Regions from separate parts of the Paenibacillus sp. FSL H3-0310 genome, predicted to be linked through region 1. Evidence: riboswitches for the same ligand, from Rfam matches in the RefSeq annotation. Region 1 holds a riboswitch; each other region holds the start of a gene.
What was found. A riboswitch is a leader RNA that binds a small molecule or an ion and turns the genes downstream of it on or off. The one in region 1 is predicted to bind cyclic di-AMP.

Region 1 (6,633 bases):
TGCGAACGACCAAGTCTCCTAAATTCATTACAACCACCACCTCTACCCCATCGTATGGGCAAAGGCCTCAGTTGGTTCATAACTCAACATATTTTTAAAATATAAGAATGTATAATGCTCCACCAGAATAACATCCTTATATTTCTACGAGAAACGGTTGTCGTCCTTAAGACAACAACCGTTTCCTATTGCTTATTCAATTCCAGCGGCTAGCAAAACACCGCTTAAGCGGGCGTATTCTTCAAGACTGAGTGTTTCTCCGCGACGGGTCGGTTCAATACCCGCTTCTGCGAGTAAAGCCTCCAGCTGCTCACGTCCTTGTTCAGGGAAGTAACGAGCCTTCAGATTGTTAGCAATCGTCTTGCGGCGCTGTGTGAAAGAAGCGTGAACCACTTCAAAGAAATGCTTCTCACTCTCCACCTTTACCGGAGGATGCTCTCTAACCTTCAGACGGATAACAGCAGACTCCACATTAGGTTGAGGGATGAATACCGTACGTGGCACGATACAGACGAGCTCAGGCTCGCTGTAGTACTGCACGGCAATGCTAAGACTTCCGTATTCCTTTCCACCTGGAGATGCAGCCATACGCTCCGCAACCTCCTTCTGAATCATTACAACGATGTTATCAAGGGGAAGCTTCTCTTCGAGCAGCTTCATCAGAATCGGAGTAGTCACATAATAAGGCAGGTTAGCAACCACACTGACCTTGTTCACAGTGGTGAAATCTTCCTTGAACATTTCCTGCAAGTTCACATTGAGGACATCATCGTTACGAACCTTAACATGGGGATAGGGGGAAAGTACGTCTTTTAATATTGGAATCAGTCTACGGTCAATCTCTACGGCAGTTACAGCACCCGCTGTTAGTGCCAGACGCTCCGTCAGCGCTCCAATTCCCGGCCCGATCTCCAGCGCCCCAGAATCGCTATCTAGTCCAGCAGCGTCTACAATCTTGTCCAAAATATTCTGATCAATCAAAAAATTCTGTCCCAGGCTTTTCTTGAACTTGAATCCATAACGTTGAATAATCTCTTTGGTCCGTTTTGGAGTCGAAATTTCCTCTCTACCACTCATGAAGTAATGCCTCCCTGATCAATTTGGGCGAGAGCCCCGGCAAATTCCTCCCGCGTAATCCCAAACATCGCCAGCCGCTTGTACAGCTGTTTGCCGTTACAATATCCGATTCCAAGCAAATTACCAAGTGCCATACGTCTTTCAGCAGCCCGAGGGTGTACAAGCATTCCAGCGGCCATAAGATCATCAATACCAATCAAAGCAGGTGCTCCTTCAAAAGAGGTATGTACATTACGCAGCGCATGACGAATCGCCTCTGGCGATGCATTCTCTACACCGATATCCCCTTTTCGAGTTGCGTCCTTCTCTGGAATAAAAGCATGCTTGCAGCCCGGCACCTTCGCTGAAACGATTTTACGAATTCGCTCCCCAGCATGGTCCGGGTCCGTAAGAATAATAACCCCTCTACGTTCCATAGCAAGCGCGATCTTAGCAATTACAGTCCGGTTTACAGCAGAGCCGCCTGTCTCAATGGTATCCGCTTCTACAGCACGCTTAATGGCTACGGTATCGCTTTTGCCTTCAACGACGATTAATTCCTTAATCATATTTCTTGACTCCTTCCAAAAAAAGCAAAAAGAAGAGGATTCGCTCCTCTTCTTTTGGTTAAAGAATGTATAAGTGATGAGCGGTTGCTCTGCGATCAACGAAATGATCATCCAGCGTTCCTTAACGGTTATCATCACTATAGCTTATCAAAGGATTTTTTGCAAAAGCTTCAGTTCTAGTTAAGCTCTGGTTTCACAGGTCCAATCACATAAACGGTACGTGATTTACGGCCGAAATTACGAGCATGGCTCAGGGAATCATAATAGACATCCACTTTATTGCCTTTAATGGCACCGCCAGTATCCTCTGCACGGCGGAATCCAAGCCCATCGATATAAACCCACCAGCCAATAGGAATTACATTCGGATCTACTGCAATTGTACGACCTTCCGTTACGCGTGTTCCGGAGGCAGTTTTAGTACCTATCCCTGGCTCTTCTGACGAATAAGCTGTCATGGAGACGTTCTTAATCATCTTCTTGTACTCAAAGTCTACGCCAGCCTTGCTTGTGACGTTCTTAGTCTTAGCGCTAACTTTAGTCGTTTTGGAGGTAGTGCTTGATTTGGAAGTTGTTGTAGCTTTAGCAACTACAGTAGGCTTAGGAAGTGCTTTAGTACCAACGGCAATGATCTTATCTTTTGTTACCGTTTGTACTTCCTTGCCGATCATGCGCATAGAGGCCAGTTCTCCGTCTTGATAGATCTTTTCAATATGCTGAACCATGACGCCTGGTTTGCCTGCCTGTGCCACTCTAACTGTTCCCACAGTAAGGGAGGGATCTGCTGTCTTAATAACACGGAAAGGTAAGTTAGTTGTTCGCTGTACCGTTTGCTTGTTGATACGAACGATCTTAATCTCCATGTCAGCAGAGATGGTGGTGTCTAACGAAGGAAAAATCTTATCATAGCCTTCTAGGTTGATACCCAGTTTGTCAATCGCTTGACCGATAGTGTCTTCGGTCGTATATAACGTTTTTGTTGCTCCGTCCGCAGTAAGGCTAAATTTCTGCGCACGATTGATAACGACACGGTCACCGTCTTTTATTTCATCACTCAGACCTAAAGATAATTCATCATGCGGCTGCAGCGAAATTTGCTCTTTCTCCAACACATCACCAAGAAGTGCTTCTCGCGTTTCAAGTGTCTGTGTTTGCCCGTCTATTACTAAAACTAATTGTTTATTACTTTGACCGTGTACGTACAGCAGAATTAACAGCGCGATTGCGATTGAAATCACACCTGCAAGTAAAAGTACGCGAGTATTTACTTGCTCCCACCGTAATGCGAAAGACCTGCTGGATGACTGCGAATCATGGGATACCTCTGGTTGGAATAAGCCCATTCTCTCCATCCTCCTTACATAGCCTCGTCGTCAATTTGTATATCATGAGGACTGAATTTCTTTGACGAAACTATTTGAGATTGTCACAGGATACGCACGTATTAACTTAGCGTCTCCTGCTCATGGATCGCCTGCTCGGCACAGCTACTCCTACACCTGTTATATAACAGTATGCGGGCAACATTCAGTTTATTCAAAAATAAAGAAGCCTAAAAAGAGTTCTCTTGAGGACTCTTTCGTGGCTTCTCCGATGTCAGAATACGCGGGAATGTTTGTGCACGAGGTTGCCTCTCTTACTTGCGCTTACGGGGTTAGCTGTCGGGTTCGGACGAAAGAGAGACGCCCTATTTCAGGTCACCCGCTCACGGCGGTTGCCCTTAAATTCACCCCAAAGACCACGTGAAGAAATCAAATATTGTTCTGCGGCAATTCCTAGTCGTATTCAAGATACAGGCATGCGGCAGTTCAATATTGGTTCCCCCGTTCTCCATACGGAGACTCAGCGAGACGATCCATGAATCAATGGCTGTCACAATAACAACAGCTCACATCACTGAAAAGATGATATCCTGTTTTGATGCATGTTGTAAAGGACGATTCAACCACGTTTACGCAAATATATGGTTAAAATATTGTAATAATCAGCCGTTTTTATATTAAAAAAGTTTAATATATCGGCCATTCTCTATTTTTCACCCGTTTTACTCCTGTTTTCAGACAATCCCAAATCGTTCCAGTGCGTTCGCATACGTAATTTTAGCCAATTCTTCCCATGTTAACCCTTTAATTTCAGCCGCAGCCTCTGCTACTAACTTCACATGAGCACTCTCATTTCGCTTGCCTCGGAAGGGGTGTGGAGTCAAATATGGAGCGTCTGTTTCGATCAATAATCGGTCCAATGGCGTCTGTGCAAGCACCTCTTTAGGCACTCTGGCATTTTTGAACGTGATCGGTCCTCCAAATGACAAATGAAATCCTAGATCTAGACACATTTTTGCGGTTTCCCAGCTGCCTGAGAAAGAATGCATTACGCCACCAATTTCATTTGCTTTTTCCTCCCGTAAAATCCGTACGACATCTTCATGGGCATCACGGTCATGTATGCAGATTGGCATTTTTAGTTCACGGGCTAGTCCAATTTGTTTGCGGAAGACCTCCTGCTGCACATCCTTGGGAGAGGTATCCCAATAATAATCCAACCCAATCTCTCCGATGGCCACCACTTTCTCATGGCTGCAAAGAGAGGCGATCCAATCGAGGTCCCCCTCTTTCATATCAATCGCATCCTGTGGATGCCAGCCCACCGCTGCATAAATATAATCATAAGATTCAGCCAGCTTCATCGTTGAAGGGATCGTTTCCCGATTAAATCCAATATTGATCATCTTGCTAACTCCGGCCTCTACTGCACGAGCTATAACTTCCTCGCGATCCTCGTCGAATTGAGGCGCATCTAAATGTGTATGTGTGTCGAACAGATACATTTTAAAGCTCACTCCTTGTTGTTTTTATCAATAGTTCCATAAATATTTGTATTATTTTGCAAAAATCTCTGCTACAGAAGAGGGCAACCGTGTAAGGGCTTTTTTCAGCTTATCCTGTGGGAAATATAGGTGATATCTGCCACGATGAATTCCGCTTATTGAGCGCACAATATCCGATACCTCTGAAATTTCCCGCAATTGCTCATTGCGATCAAGCAGTAAAATTTGATTATTGTCGAAGGCTGCTCCTGGACGGAACACATCATAAGGCAAATCTGTCGGATAATCAATCTCTAAGTCATATTCTGGGTTAAGTCCCGCTCCCGCAAAACTGCTGCGGATTTCCGTAATCATATCTGTATCCAAATTCTCGATCTCTACATATTTATACAGTTTACGATGAATAAAACGGGTACACAAGTCGCTTAATAACTCATCTTCTTCAAGTGTCCATTGCATAAAAGCAGTCTGTACCAGTGCCTCATCAAGCATTAAATATTGCTTCACTGTTACTTCTCCTCGAAAGAGATCTTCCAGCGGAGCGATCATAAAGCGAAATTTGTACCCCTCTTGGAACAATTCTTTAGCTCTACGGAAGATTTGACGCAAAATAATTTCAGAGCTGCGCGTCACCGGATGAAAATATACCTGCCAGTACATTTGATAACGCGACATTAAATAATCTTCAATGGCATGCATACCTGATTCTTTTACTACAATCCGCCCATTATAAGGACGAAGCATTCTCAAAATCCGATCAATGTCGATGGTTCCATAGTTTACACCTGTATAGTACGCATCACGCAGCAAATAATCCATACGATCAGCATCCAGCGGACTGGAAACCAAATTGACAACAATTTCATGCTCATATGTCTTAGAGATAACTGAGGCTACTTTACGAGGAAAATCTTCCTCCACATCACGCAATATTTCGGTGATCTCCGTGTCCTCCAAAATAATTCGGCAGGTCCAATCCTCATGGTTCATTTCAAAAGCTTCTTCTATAGAATGTGAAAATGGACCATGCCCTAAATCATGCAGCAAAGCCGCACACAAAGTAAGCAAACTTTCTTCAGGAATCCAATCCTTATACCCGCTGCGCTCAAATTGCGAAATGATTCTGCGTGTAATTTCATATACTCCTAAAGAATGAGAAAAACGACTATGCTCTGCACCATGAAAAGTGAGATATGAGGTACCTAACTGGCGAATCCGGCGTAAACGCTGAAATTCTTTTGTATTAATTAGTCGCCAAATAATCGTATCCTGTACGTGAATATAATTATGAACGGGATCCTTGAAAACTTTTTCTTCCGTGAGCGGCTGCTTCATGAGATCAACTCCTTCTAATAATTTAATATGATTTTAACTAATATCAGTATATAATAAGTAATTATGTCGTACTTTGTCGAAAAGTATCATTTTTGGTCTTGGTAAATCGACAAAATGCTTTCAGGGTAATTCTTAATTTTTATAGGGACATTCAAAGTTCTTATGGAAATTTTCTTATTCGGCCTATGAAAAAAGGTTGACTGATTTGGGAATCGTTGGTATTATAAGTATCATAAAACAGTGAACAATGTCGAATAATGACGTTTTTGGAACATTGAGAGGAGTAACGATTGTTATGATGAAATCAACAGGAATTGTAAGAAAAGTAGACGAACTTGGACGGGTTGTTATTCCTATTGAATTACGCCGTACACTTGGCATTGGCGAAAAGGACGCACTGGAAATTTACGTTGATGGCGAACGGATTATGCTTAAAAAGTATGAGCCTGCCTGCATTTTCTGTGGCAACGCTGAGAACGTAACTTACTTTAAAGGAAAAATAGTTTGTCATGAATGCATATCTTCCATCCCTACCCCTGTGACAAACTAAATTAAATAGTATATAATAGAACTAATCAAATTGTTAATTCTAACCTTTTCATATCTCCTTGACCTCCCGTGACCGCGGGAGGTATTTTTTATGTCTGGGTTTGCCCTCCTGGTTATCCCCTCCCTAAGGGCAATGTGCTTCAAGACGGAACTAGTAATACTTAGTTGTATTTCTTACAGTTATTTTAAATGCTTTTTACCATTAAACGAATTAATTGTATTTTGTACACTTATATTTCCTATATCTCCGTGAAATCAATCCTTTCCACCTTTATAACTGTATGAAGTACAACTAAA
Region 2 (6,633 bases), on a different contig from region 1:
CTATACAATCAATATATAGATTGGTGTGTTGAGTTGGTAGTAACGGAGGACAACGAGACGATTCAGGCGGCAGCCGCGGAATTCATACAGGGGATGACCTCTATGCTGGGCAAAGCGCCACTGCTCACAGCGAAACCTGAAGGACCGTGTATCGTTATAGGAACCTTCCAAGGGGGGAATCCATTAATTAGTAGAGTATTCGCAGGAGAACGAACCGATTCACTGGGTCCTGAAGGTTTCCTTATACGTACAAATGCTACTGAGCAATGTATCGCTGTCGGTGCTTCAACGCCTGTTGGAATATTGTATGGCGTATTCCATCTGTTACGGCTGATAGGAACAGAAAGCGAGATAGACGCTCTGAATTTGTCTATGAATCCGGTGAACGGCCTGCGAATGATTAATCACTGGGATAATTTTGATGGCAGTATTGAACGTGGCTATGCTGGACGGTCCTTTTTTTACGAGTCCAATCAATTTCTTAACGATACAAAGCGGCTGCGTGATTATGCCAGATTGATGTCCTCTGTGGGGATCAACGCGATTTCGATTAACAATGTGAATGTTCATGAGCTTGAATCTCTATTTATAACGGAGCAATATTTGCCTGATATCGCGTTAATTGCAGGAATATTCCGCGTATACGGAATTAAGCTATTCCTCAGTGCTAACTTCGCCAGCCCGATACAGATCGGAGCATTGGAGACAGCTGATCCACTGGACCCAGCGGTGCGGCAATGGTGGAAAGATAAGGCTGGTGAGGTTTATCGAGTGATCCCTGATTTTGGCGGGTTTGTGGTCAAAGCAGATTCAGAAAATCGACCAGGGCCATTCACTTACGGGCGTGACCATGCCGATGGCGCTAATATGCTGGGAGAAGCACTGGAGCCGTTTGGCGGAATCGTGATTTGGCGTTGTTTCGTATATAACTGCAAGCAGGATTGGCGTGACCGTAAGACCGATCGGGCCAGAGCAGCGTATGATCATTTCAAACCATTGGATGGCCGTTTTAATGATAATGTAGTGCTGCAAATCAAGAATGGACCGATGGATTTTCAAGTCAGAGAACCGGTATCTCCGTTGTTTGGCGCACTGGAACATACCAATCATCTGATGGAGTTTCAGATTGCTCAAGAATATACGGGGCAGCAGCGGCATCTCTGTTATCTCGTTCCACAGTGGAAAGAAGTCCTTGATTTCAATACTTATGCCAAAGGGCAAACTACGCTTGTGAAACATATTGTGGACGGATCGGTGTGGGGAAATAAATATAATGGTGTGGCTGCTGTAACAAATGTTGGGGATGACATGAACTGGACGGGGCATGGGTTAGCTCAAGCCAATCTGTATGGATATGGGAGATTAATTTGGAATCCGGAGCTGACGGCAAAAGAAATAGCTGAGGAATGGATTAGCCTTACCTTTGGCACTGATGAAGGTCTAGTGGCTGCTATTCGCGGGATGTTAATGGACTCATGGAGGATTTACGAATCTTACACAGCTCCATTAGGTGTGGGCTGGATGGTTAATCCGGATCATCATTATGGGCCGAATGTGGATGGATATGAATACGCCAAGTGGGGAACGTACCATTATGCGGATCATAAGGGCATTGGTGTGGATCGTTCAGTCAAATCGGGAACGGGGTATAGCGGACAGTATATGGGTCTTAATGCATCAAATTATGAGAATCTAGCGTCTTGTCCAGAAGAGCTGCTGCTGTTCTTCCATCATGTTCCATACACGCATGTTCTGCAATCGGGGCAAACGGTTATACAACATATCTACGATACTCATTTCGAGGGGGCAGAGCAGGCTGCACAGCTTCTAGCAACATGGAAATCACTTGAAGGCAGCATGGATAGTGGATTGTATGTGCAAGTGAAGCAACGTCTTGAAGAGCAAGCAGAGCATGCGCAGGAATGGAGAGATCGGATCAATACGTATTTTTATCGTAAGAGCGGAATTGAGGATCTTAAAGGCAGAAAGATTTATTAGATTTCGATTCGAGGGATGATGATAGTGAGTCTCACGATTAGAGCGATTTTGAAAGATTTAATGGGAACTGTGGAACAGGTAGAAGGGACTGTGGATATTCTGAACCCAGGGGAACCGGAAACTGAAGTCACAGGGATTATTACGGCCTTCTCTGCCACACAAAATATTGTGGAGCAAGCTATAGCGTTAGGAGCCAATTTGCTGATCACGCATGAAGGTGTATTTTATAGCCATCATGCAGCGAGCGAGTGGTTAGAAGGTGATCCGGTTTATCATGCGAAAAAAAGTCTGATCGAACATTCCCCAATAGCTATTTTTCGTTATCATGATTATTGGCATCGGCAAGAGCCGGATGGGATTATGATGGGCTTGCTGCGAGAGCTGGATTGGTCAGACTATGTGGAAGAGCAGCAAGCGGCTGCTACGATTCTCACTATTCCTGCTATGACTGTAATGGAAGCTGCTCAGTATATTAAAAGTAATCTAGGCATCTCTTATGTACGCGCTGCTGGTGACCTGTCTCTGTCCTGCAAACGCGTAGGGATATTAGTAGGTTACAGAGGAGGCGGGATGATGGCTATTCCGCTTTTTAATGATCACAATCTTGATTTAATTATCGCTGGAGAGGGACCAGAGTGGGAGACTCCGGAATATGTGCGGGATGCAGGGCACCAAGGCAGATCTAAAGCGCTCATCATGTTAGGTCATGCGGAGAGTGAAGCGCCGGGGATGAAATATTTAGCTGAAATCTTAGCAGACAAATATCCCATGCTTCCTACCCGGTTCATTGCTGAACAACCCATCTATCAGATGGTTTAATCTGGGGAAATTAAGAGTACGGAATAAATAAACATATTATGGAGAAAATGAAGGGAAACAGGTCACTGAGAAAGGAGTGTTTCAATGGAAATTCCTTTGGAGGCTGATGAAGTATTAAGTCGGATCAAAAAGCTGCAAAGCGACGGAAGCTCAATCAGTAAAAAACAAGTAAAGCAAAGCGACCCAGAGCTTATGAGAAGTGCGCTGTTCTTTTTTCCAAGCTGGGAGCATGCATTGAAAAACGCCGATCTTTTGTAGCCATAGTATTGTAAAAGGAAGCTAAGTGGACAGGGGGAGATCTCTGATTCTGCTTAGCTTTTTTCTTTTTTATGAAATCATTCGTGCTGTTCATGTGAAATAATATTAACAAGCTTGCCAAACGGATCGGGGACATAGAAACGACGAACACCCCAAGGTACAGAAACTGGCCCAATATTGGTATTGAAGATTGTCGTTTCTTATTAAATAGGAAAGTACTGGTGAATCACCCCCTTTTTCGCTTGCTTCAGAGCTGTTTTTCTAAAGAAAACGAGTAAACAAGAGCAAAAGAAAGAGAAAATGAAGAGTATGCTTAATATGAAATGAAAAGCATTGCTTTCAACATTATTTTGACCAGAGCCCTCCTTTACAAGAAAACCTTACAAGAGTATGATTCATCTCAGAACTGAGAATTATCTTAAATTTACAATTACATAAGCAATCCGCTTAATTTCCGTTTCTGGAAAGCGGGGGAACCAACAACTGGCAGCCGATGTGAGAGTCGGCACTGGTTATGGGGTGAATCCTGTTCCGGGTGCATAATATGCATCCCTGCAGGTAGGGCAACTCTCACTGCCCGAATCCGACAGCTAACCTCGTAAGCGTATGGAGAGAGGATGAATGGCGTGTTTAGTGATGAATAGCCACAGAGAATCCCTCTGTGGTTTTTTGCTGCGTTTTTAAGCAGATATAGTCGTAGAATTTATTATGAAAGAGGTGTTACCTTTGCCTATCGCTAAACTGAACGGAACTTCGCTCTATTATGAAATCAATGGAACTGGCACTCCGGTTGTGTTTATCCATGGACATGGATTAACACACAGTATGTTCAAACCACAGCTGGAGTATTTTTCCGATAAATATAAAGTGATTTTGTGCGATTTACGGGGGAATGGCAAGTCTGGTAAACTGCTGGAGGCCCCACATGAGATTATTGAGACGCAATGTCTGGATCTGATTATGCTGTTGAATGACCTAGGTATCCGTGAAGCAGTTTTTGTAGGAATCGCCTATGGTGGCTTAGTCGTTCAGCATATTGCCAAACAATATCCTGAGCGTGTAAAAGCAATTGTGGTCGCGGATAGCTTTTGTAGGACTCACGGATCAACAATAGTAGGGAAAATACAAACTATGGCAGCATATTGTAGTTTACTAATGTATTATCTCCCAAGCGAGCTGGTGTTGCCTTCGATTCGGATGATGTACCGAGAGCGCTGGAGTCTGGCCTACAATGAGATTAGAAGAGGGCTGCTGGACAAACGCCCCCGGGAGTTATATCGGCAAAGGCTGGCTACGAGCCATGTTGATTACACCAGATGTTTAAAGGCTTTTAAACGTCCCGCTTTATGTATTGTAGGGGACTTTAATGAATTTGGAGTGAATTGTATGAAGGAAATGGTGTCTCAGCTGCCGCAGGCGCAGTTGGCGATTATTCCGAACGCATTAGATCCAAGTAATCTGTGCCAGCCGGAGCAATTCAATGCGATTCTTCAGCGTTTCTTAGAGAAGCAGCAGGGTACTCAGCAGATTAGCTGATCTATAGGGAGACCTTCACAAGCGAGCGTTTAAGTGAGAAAATAGGCGTCCCATAGCCAGGGCGGAATGAGCTGGCTATGGGACGTCTTTCTGGGAAGAACTTTAGGGGAATTCTCCCTAAAATGAAGGAGATTATGGCTCCTAGAACGTAGATTAGGGAAATCCTCCCTAATAATAGGATGTTTTTAGCCATAAATGGGTATTTGCATGAATTTTTAGGGAGGAATTCCCTAAAAACCTCATTTTAAAGCGATTATCGATGAACATTAGGGAGGATTTCCCTAATATAATGGACATCCAACTAAAGGCTGGCTTATCCGTAGTGAAATCTACGAATGAGCCAGCCTTTGGTTATTTTACTAACCGATGGATGTTGAACATTTACAAGCATATTGTACCTAGAACGCCACTTAATGTCCCACCCTACCACAGCATCAAATATAGCTCACCCGACGTGGGAAAGAACGGTAGACCTAAGTAGTGATGGTAAGTGTATAGAGGAAGGCGTAACAAGCAGCACATCTGCTACTCTTGCATTTTGTACAATGCGATCTACTCGTGTAAGATTAAGATAATTCATACTAAAGGAGCTGAGTCATGATGTCTCAAGCTGAAACTATAAAACTGACTTCATTATCTTCAAAAGGGGGCTGCGGCTGCAAAATCGGTCCCGCTGATCTCATGCAGGTTATTCGCAGTCTGCCACCAACTGTTCCTAACCCGGATCTACTTGTAGGTCTGGACACTAGTGATGATGCAGGGGTGTACCGTTTAAGTGATGAATTAGCGTTAGTGCAAACTGTTGATTTTTTCACGCCGATCGTGGATGATCCCTATTCATTTGGTCAAATTGCAGCAGCCAATGCATTAAGTGATATTTATGCGATGGGTGGAAAGCCGCTTACGGTGCTTAATATTGTGGCCTTCCCTATTTCTGTTTTAGATAAAAGTATTCTCGGTGACATTTTGCGCGGTGCAGCGGATAAAGTACAGGAAGCAGGAGCTACTCTTGTGGGCGGACATTCCATCGACGATAAAGAGCCCAAATTCGGATTGGCCGTTACGGGCCTTGTGCATCCTGACAAAGTAAGAACGAATGCGAGCGCCAAGGTGGGAGACAAGCTGATTCTAACGAAGCCTATCGGTGTGGGGATCTTAACAACTTCCATTAAAAAGGATCAGCTATCTCCTGAAGAAACCACACGCCTTACGACAGTAATGTCTACTTTGAATAAAAAAGCGGCTGAAATCATGGAGCCTTATGATGTACATGCTTGTACAGATGTTACCGGATTTGGGCTACTGGGACATGCCTCGGAAATGGCTAAAGGGAGCGGCACGGGCCTGATCATTCGTCAAGGCGATGTACCGATGCTGCCAAGAGTAAGAGAGCTTGCGGAACAGGGATTTGTTCCAGGAGGCACTAAGAATAACTTTGCCCATCTGGAAGGCAGCATTCTTTATCCGGAAGAGATGGACCAACTAAGCCGCTATATTCTATGTGACGCTGTGACTTCTGGCGGATTGCTGATCTCTGTGGCCCCTGAACAAAGCGAAGATTTGCTAAAAGAGTTAGTAGATGCAGGGGTAGAAGCGGCATTGATCGGAGAGGTAACGGAAGAGCATCCGGGTCAGATTACGGTTATAGCTGCTGTGGAATAACTGTTGTATATCAGCTTAGAGCAAATTATGAAGGTTAGCCACCAGAGGAGAGAGCATATTGTTTCAGGACATTACACTGGAAGAACTTAGAGTGTTAAAAAACAAGAAGCAGATCACCATTATTGATGTTAGATCTCCTTCTGAATATAAAGATGCAACGCTGCCGGATAGTTTGAATATTCCCTTTTTTGATGATCAGGAACGGGCTGAAGTAGGGACGTTGTATAAACAGACAAGTGTGCAGGCCGCGAAAGAACGTGGTTTGGAGATTGCTGCGGCAAAACTGCCTTCTTTTGTCAAAGAATTTGCAGCGATTCAAGGAGACAAAGCTGTATTCTGCTGGAGGGGAGGTATGCGCAG
Region 3 (6,633 bases), 560 kb from region 1:
GCTTCTCCAGCGAACCATTAACATCCTCCGCAACCATTCTCAGCGCCAGCTCCCGCAGCTTGCTTAGATTCCCTTTGTTAAAAAGCGAAGTCCGCTGCTTCTTGCCCAAATGTCCTTCGGACAAACGTTGAAGTATCTTTTCCGGAGTCACATCAATTAGAACGATATCATCTGCAAGGGTGAGCACTTCCGCGGGCAAGGAATATTCCACCTCAATCCCCGTCCACTTCCGCGCTAGATCTGCTGCGCCCTCCAGCTCGTATACGTTTACAGTTGTGATGACACTAATTCCACAGCCCAATAAATATTTGATATCCTCCAGCCTAGTTGATCTCTCCGCACCCTCGCGATTATGATGAGCCAATCCATCGGTCAGTACAACCTCTGGATTACGTGCCACAATGGCCTCCACGTCCAGATCCTTCTTCTCGATCTCCTTCTGAAACCAATGAATACTTGGAATCCGTTCCAAGTCACCCAGCTGATCCCTTGTTTCTGGACTCTGGTTGGTTGAAACCGCACAGATTACAACATCGATGCCCTGTGCTTTCAGCGCCTGACCCTCACGCAGCATCTGATAGGTCTTGCCTGATCCACTGACCGGACCTATATAGATCTTCAGGCGTCCACGATGCAGCTCATAAATAGAGAGCAGCAGTTCCTCCGGCGTCTTCCTCCGATATGTTCCCATCAAGACCACTCCTTAATAACCCGTTCATCCATTCACTCTTCTATGCCAGAAAGCAAGATATCCCTGACCCAGTTTGAACAATCGGGCAGGGATATTAGCTATATTTATTTGTTCGTTAATTTCTGCAGCTCCATGTTCAGCTTCAGAACATTTATCCGCTTTTCACCAAACAGCCCTAGATCGCGACCTTCGGTCTGCTTATTCACTAGCTCTTCCAGCTGCGTAGCTGGAATCCCGGTCAAATTACTGATCCGGGGAATCTGCACGATTGCTGACGCAGGAGTGATATGCGGATCAAGACCTGAACCTGAGTTGGTTACTAAATCAACCGGCAGCTTGTTTACAGGCACATCCGGATTATCCAGCTGCCACTGTGTAATGGAATCCTTCGTCCGCTGCAGCATATCCAGGTTGGATGGGCCGTAGTTATTGGAGCCTGAAGCTTCCGCTTTATAATCAATGCTGGATACACGGCCATGGAATAATGCCGGGTCCGTAAAGCTTTGCCCGATGAGTTCTGAGCCCACAACTACTCCAGCGTCATTCTTCAGCTGACTGCCGTTTGCTTGCGATGGCATCAGAACTTGAGCAATCGCTGTAGTAGTCAGAGGATAAATCACTCCGCAAAGAACAACAAACACTAGACATAGCCGTAATATAATAAAGAAATTAGCACCCTTCGATGATGACAACTGTTCTTCAGCGTCCGCAATCGATTTTCTGTTATTCACGATGCTTTCACCCTTTCAATGATTAGTCAATCCGTTGTTATATCCATACACTTACGAGCAAATCAATAAGTTTGATGCCCGCAAAAGGAACGACTACTCCACCTAAACCATAGATAAAAATATTACGTCCCAGCAGCTTCGTAGAACTCATCGCTTTATACGAGACACCTTTCATAGCCAATGGGATCAGCAGCGGAATAATAATCGCATTAAATATTAATGCAGATATAATTGCCGAGCTAGGTGAACCCAATCCCATGACATTCAGGGCTTCCATTTCAGGAATAGCGAGCATGAACATTGCCGGAATAATTGCGAAGTATTTAGCGATATCATTCGCAATACTGAACGTTGTCAACGCGCCCCGCGTCATCAGTAGCTGTTTACCAATAGCTACAACCTCAATGATCTTCGAGGGATCGGAGTCCAGATCAACCATGTTTGCTGCTTCCTTAGCGGCTGTAGTCCCGCTGTTCATCGCTAAGCCCACATCAGCTTGGGCAAGGGCAGGTGCGTCATTCGTACCATCACCAGTCATTGCCACCAGCTTGCCTTCGTTCTGCTCGCGGCGGATAACTGCTATTTTATCCTCAGGTGTACTCTCTGCAATAAAATCATCTACCCCTGCTTCACGGGCAATAGTAGCTGCGGTCAGCGGATTGTCCCCTGTACACATGATAGTTTTGATTCCCATTTTTCGCAGCTCATCAAACCGCTCTTTCATGCCTGGCTTAACTGTATCCTTTAAGTAAATAAGTCCATAAATCCGGTTGTCTACCGCAACAGCAAGCGGGGTCCCCCCCATCCGAGCGATAGCATCGGAATTACTGTCGAGGTTCGCGGGAATGACTCCGCCCTTCGACTGTACCCATTTCTTCACGGAATCGACTGCCCCTTTACGAATAGATCGTCCATCACGCAGATCTATACCACTCATCCGGGTCTCAGCCTTAAACTCTACGAACTCTCCGCCTTCAGCAAGTTTGCTGTCATAGCTACGTTCCAGCTTCTTAGCTAGCTCAATAACAGAACGTCCTTCCGGAGTCTCATCCTTTAGCGAACTAATAGCTGCCCAAGCCGTAAGCTCAGCTTCCGTTTCATCTCCAACTGGCACAAAATCACTCGCCATCCGGTTTCCGAAAGTAATCGTACCGGTCTTATCTAGAATCATTGTATTAATGTCGCCGGCAGCTTCAACGGCCTTCCCTGACATAGCAAGGACATTAAACTGTGTGACGCGGTCCATCCCTGCTATCCCGATAGCGGAGAGTAGGCCCCCGATTGTGGTCGGGATCAGACAGACCAGCAAGGCGATCATAACAGGAATATCTAGATCAACGCCCAGATAAGTAGCAATTGGCCGCAAGGTCACTACTACAATCAGGAAAATCAACGTCAGACTGATCAAGAGTGTATTTAGTGCAATTTCATTGGGTGTCTTTTGACGTTTCGCCCCTTCAACGAGGGAGATCATCCGATCCAGGAATGACTCACCGGGATCACTGGTAATTTTGACTTTAATCTCATCACTGACTACCCGGGTGCCGCCTGTGACTGAGCCAAAATCTCCGCCGGCTTCCTTAATAACAGGTGCAGATTCACCTGTAATTGCAGATTCATCTACGGAGGCCAGCCCTTCAATTACTTCACCATCGCCAGGGATAAGTTCTCCCTGACTGACGATGACAATATCTCCTTTACGAAGCTCGGAAGAAGAAACGGTCTTCACAGACCCTCCAACGAGTTTGTTAGCTGTGATATCCTGTTTCGTTTTCTTGAGTGAATCCGCCTGGGCTTTCCCGCGGCCTTCAGCCAGCGCTTCAGCGAAGTTGGCAAACAGCACTGTGAATAGCAGAATGAACAACACTGTGATATTGAAGCCTACCGATTTCTCTGCATTAAAATATCCGGGGGCCAGTACCATAAGCAATACAATAATCGTACCGATTTCGACTACGAACATGACCGGATTTTTGATTAACGTCACCGGGTTAAGCTTAATAAAGCTATCCTTTACAGCGCTTAGGAGTATGGGTCCCGTCAGCAGCTTTTTTCTTTTTACAGTACTCATCTTGTTCTCCCTCTTCCTACCGTAAGGTCAAATATTCTGCAATCGGGCCGAGCACAATGACCGGCAGAAACGTCAGAGCCCCGATAATTACAACGGTACCAATCAGAATTCCGGTAAACAGACCATTGTCTGTGCGGAATGTGCCAATCGTCTCAGGAACTGGCTTCTTCTGGATCAGTGAGCCTGCTACTGCCAGCATCGCGATTATAGAGACATAACGGCCAAGCAGCATTACGATCCCGGTTGTAACATTCCAAAAGGTGGTGTTGTCCGCAAGCCCTTCAAATCCTGAACCATTGTTCGCGGCAGAAGAGACATATTCATATAACACTTGGCTAAGTCCATGGAATCCGGGATTCGTGATGGAACCGTTGCCCAAGTCCGTTAAGAACGCACCTGCTGTTGGTACAAGGATAATGAACGGATGCACAAGGATAGCAATCGCAATCAGCTTCATCTCCTTGGCTTCTATCTTTCGCCCGAGAAACTCTGGTGTTCTGCCGACCATTAGTCCACATAAGAAGACGCCCATGATGGCATACATCAGCATATTGATTAGTCCGACACCTTTTCCCCCGAAGACGTTGTTGAGCATCATTAGGGCCAGAGGGGTAATGCCACCCAGCGGTGTCAGCGTATCATGCATATTGTTAACACTACCTGTCGTAGCTGCCGTTGTTACCGAAGTGAACAGCGAAGATTGCGGGATACCAAAACGCACCTCTTTACCTTCCATGCTGCCTTGCGAAGACTCGATCCCCAGCGCATTGATAGCTGGATTGCCTTTGGTTTCCGCATAATAATTCAATCCCAGCAGTAATACGAACAAGGTCATCATTGCTGTGAAAATCACCCAGCCCTGACGTTTGTTCTTAGCAAACAATCCGTACATATATGGCAAAGAGGCTGGCAGCATCCACATAGAGAGAATCTCCAGAACGTTCGTAAGTGGATTAGGGTTCTCAAAAGGATGCGCTGAATTGGCTCCGAAGAAGCCGCCACCATTCGTACCTAAGTGTTTAATTGATTCCAAAGAAGCGACTGGACCGATAGCGATTTGTTGCGTCTGCCCTTCGAGTGTAGTGACCTCAAGCGATGGCTTGAGCGTTTGTGGCACATGCAATCCTACCAGCACCAATGAAACTAGCAGAGCTAATGGAATGAATACACGAATATGTGCTTTTACGAAGTCCTCGAAAAAGTTCCCGACTGATTTCTGTCCTGTAATCCCTCTGACAAAAGCAACCGCAACAGAAAATCCGCTCGCTGCAGACGTGAACATCATCATCGTGATGACTGCCATTTGTGAAAAATACGATAGTCCCGTCTCCCCGCTATAATGCTGCAGGTTCGTATTGGTCATAAAGCTGATCACCGTATTGAATGAAAGCGTCTGTTCCATATCGGCAATTCCATTCGGGTTCAGCGGCAATCCCCGCTGTAATCTTAGAAAAATATAACTGAAAGCAACCAGTACGATATTAGTTAAAACAAAGCTGAGTGCATACTTCTTCCAGGACATTCCGTCCCGTTTTTTCAGGCCGATCAGCTTATAAATACCTTTCTCTGTGCCTGCAAACCAGCGATCCGTACGATTCGGTTCGTTAGAAAATACATGATATAAATACGTTCCCATCGGCTTGACCAGCAAGATGAGAATTACAATTACGACGACTATTTGCAAAATGCCCATGAATGCCCCTCCTTAAAATTTCTCAGGATGAATCAACGCGTAAACCAGATATATAAACAACAGTAGGGTAACAGCGATTACTAGAATCACAGCTTATCCCTCCCCGTATCCTCAACTACACCTGCGCACCAGCGCATAAAGCCATAAAATAACCCGTAAATTACAGCTAACGAAGCCACCATATACAGATCCACCATATCTTCCGCACTCCTTCCATTATCCTTGATGAGGTGATCTATCGATTAGAAAATCAGCATCACCACTATGGGAATAGATTACATAGCTCGCACCAAGTCTTTTATAGACCAATCTAGGATTTATTGAACTTGTAATCACAAAAATCGGCTGTGTCGTCCAGGTACGGCACATCTGAATATAGCGGCAGCAAAGCGGAAAGCTGCTCTCAAACAGATATACCCTGCCTACCGGGAACGATGGGCGAAACCAAGTGCTCTGATGACGGGTATCCACTAGAATAACCTGCTCAATCCCGAGCTCCTCAAGTAAAGCTTTCTCAGCCACATTGTTGGTTAATCCCGCCATCTTAATACCCCTGAACTTCAGAAGTTTAATGAAATGTTCTCCCGCCTTTGTAGGCGCACATACAAGCACATATTCATTCTGATCCGTCATCTTTTTTTCTCCTCCTGCTCATTTACAACAAGGAGGCAACGAAAATCTCCGAAAGGATGTTGACCTATCGTCATTTTCGGGCACAACCTAAAGCTCGGTTGTGTCACGTCATTAGACGCTGCCTTACAAATACCGCTAATGATGAATTTAGCGACCTCTTAGGGGAGGCCTCCATAAATGCTTTGCTTCTAAGAGCACAGCAAAAAGCCACAAAGGATCTCCTCTGTGGCTCGCTAGCGGTCACATTGCACTCATCCTCTCTCCATACGCTTACGAGGTTAGCTGTCGGATTCGGGCGGTGAGAGTCGCCCTACCTGTATAGATGCGAGCTCACTCACACCCTCTACAGGATTCACCCCATAATCGGCTTCCGACTCTCACATCGGCTGCCGATTGTTGGTTCCCCCGCTTTCCTTACCGGAAATTAAGCGGATCAAATATTCGATTGTCGTTGAAACAGGAGTAATCATACTCTTATGCACGAAGACTTGTAAAACCTGAATGATGCCAAAATAATGCAAATTAAAAACTATTTTCCCATTAGATAGCGCTTACTTGATATCTAATCTCTCTATATCTCTTGTTTACTCGAGTTTGGAGCGTTTAATCGCTATCTATAATACATGTGATTTTATTCACCTTTTTAGAGCGAAAATACTGCAAATTCCCATTATAGGTAGAAACGCAAGAAGCTGAGGCTGAGCGAGAAAGAGGCGCGATAACACGCCATAAATACCTATTTACCTCGTTTTTCAGTCGTAGTCGGCAGGATATGGTTAAAATTGCTCTAAAAGAACATTTTCCGTTTTTTACA

Region 2: another riboswitch for cyclic di-AMP. It lies ahead of MHH63_RS01900 (alpha/beta fold hydrolase); the one in region 1 lies ahead of MHH63_RS23955 (3D domain-containing protein).
Region 3: another riboswitch for cyclic di-AMP. It lies ahead of MHH63_RS21480 (hypothetical protein); the one in region 1 lies ahead of MHH63_RS23955 (3D domain-containing protein).

What each region holds. Positions count from the first base shown of each region.
Region 1 is NZ_JBBODC010000002.1:1,017,093-1,023,725, forward strand. Features, by position in the region: gene yabG (sporulation peptidase YabG) at 1-28, opposite strand, end outside; gene rsmA (16S rRNA (adenine(1518)-N(6)/adenine(1519)-N(6))-dimethyltransferase RsmA) at 193-1,077, opposite strand; gene rnmV (ribonuclease M5) at 1,074-1,625, opposite strand; gene MHH63_RS23955 (3D domain-containing protein) at 1,802-2,968, opposite strand; cyclic di-AMP (ydaO/yuaA leader) riboswitch at 3,254-3,483, opposite strand; gene MHH63_RS23960 (TatD family hydrolase) at 3,682-4,452, opposite strand; gene MHH63_RS23965 (HD domain-containing protein) at 4,504-5,787, opposite strand; gene MHH63_RS23970 (AbrB/MazE/SpoVT family DNA-binding domain-containing protein) at 6,083-6,337, shown strand.
Region 2 is NZ_JBBODC010000001.1:381,491-388,123, forward strand. Features, by position in the region: gene MHH63_RS01880 (alpha-glucuronidase family glycosyl hydrolase) at 1-1,998, shown strand, start outside; gene MHH63_RS01885 (Nif3-like dinuclear metal center hexameric protein) at 2,023-2,817, shown strand; gene MHH63_RS01890 (hypothetical protein) at 2,902-3,075, shown strand; partial or broken gene MHH63_RS01895 (glyoxalase) at 3,153-3,263, opposite strand; cyclic di-AMP (ydaO/yuaA leader) riboswitch at 3,510-3,696, shown strand; gene MHH63_RS01900 (alpha/beta fold hydrolase) at 3,784-4,611, shown strand; gene MHH63_RS01905 (hypothetical protein) at 4,871-5,092, shown strand; gene selD (selenide, water dikinase SelD) at 5,212-6,273, shown strand; gene mnmH (tRNA 2-selenouridine(34) synthase MnmH) at 6,332-6,633, shown strand, end outside.
Region 3 is NZ_JBBODC010000002.1:457,333-463,965, forward strand. Features, by position in the region: gene MHH63_RS21460 (histidine kinase) at 1-691, opposite strand, end outside; gene kdpC (potassium-transporting ATPase subunit KdpC) at 796-1,383, opposite strand; gene kdpB (potassium-transporting ATPase subunit KdpB) at 1,460-3,493, opposite strand; gene kdpA (potassium-transporting ATPase subunit KdpA) at 3,510-5,186, opposite strand; gene kdpF (K(+)-transporting ATPase subunit F) at 5,199-5,276, opposite strand; gene MHH63_RS21480 (hypothetical protein) at 5,403-5,819, opposite strand; cyclic di-AMP (ydaO/yuaA leader) riboswitch at 6,071-6,260, opposite strand.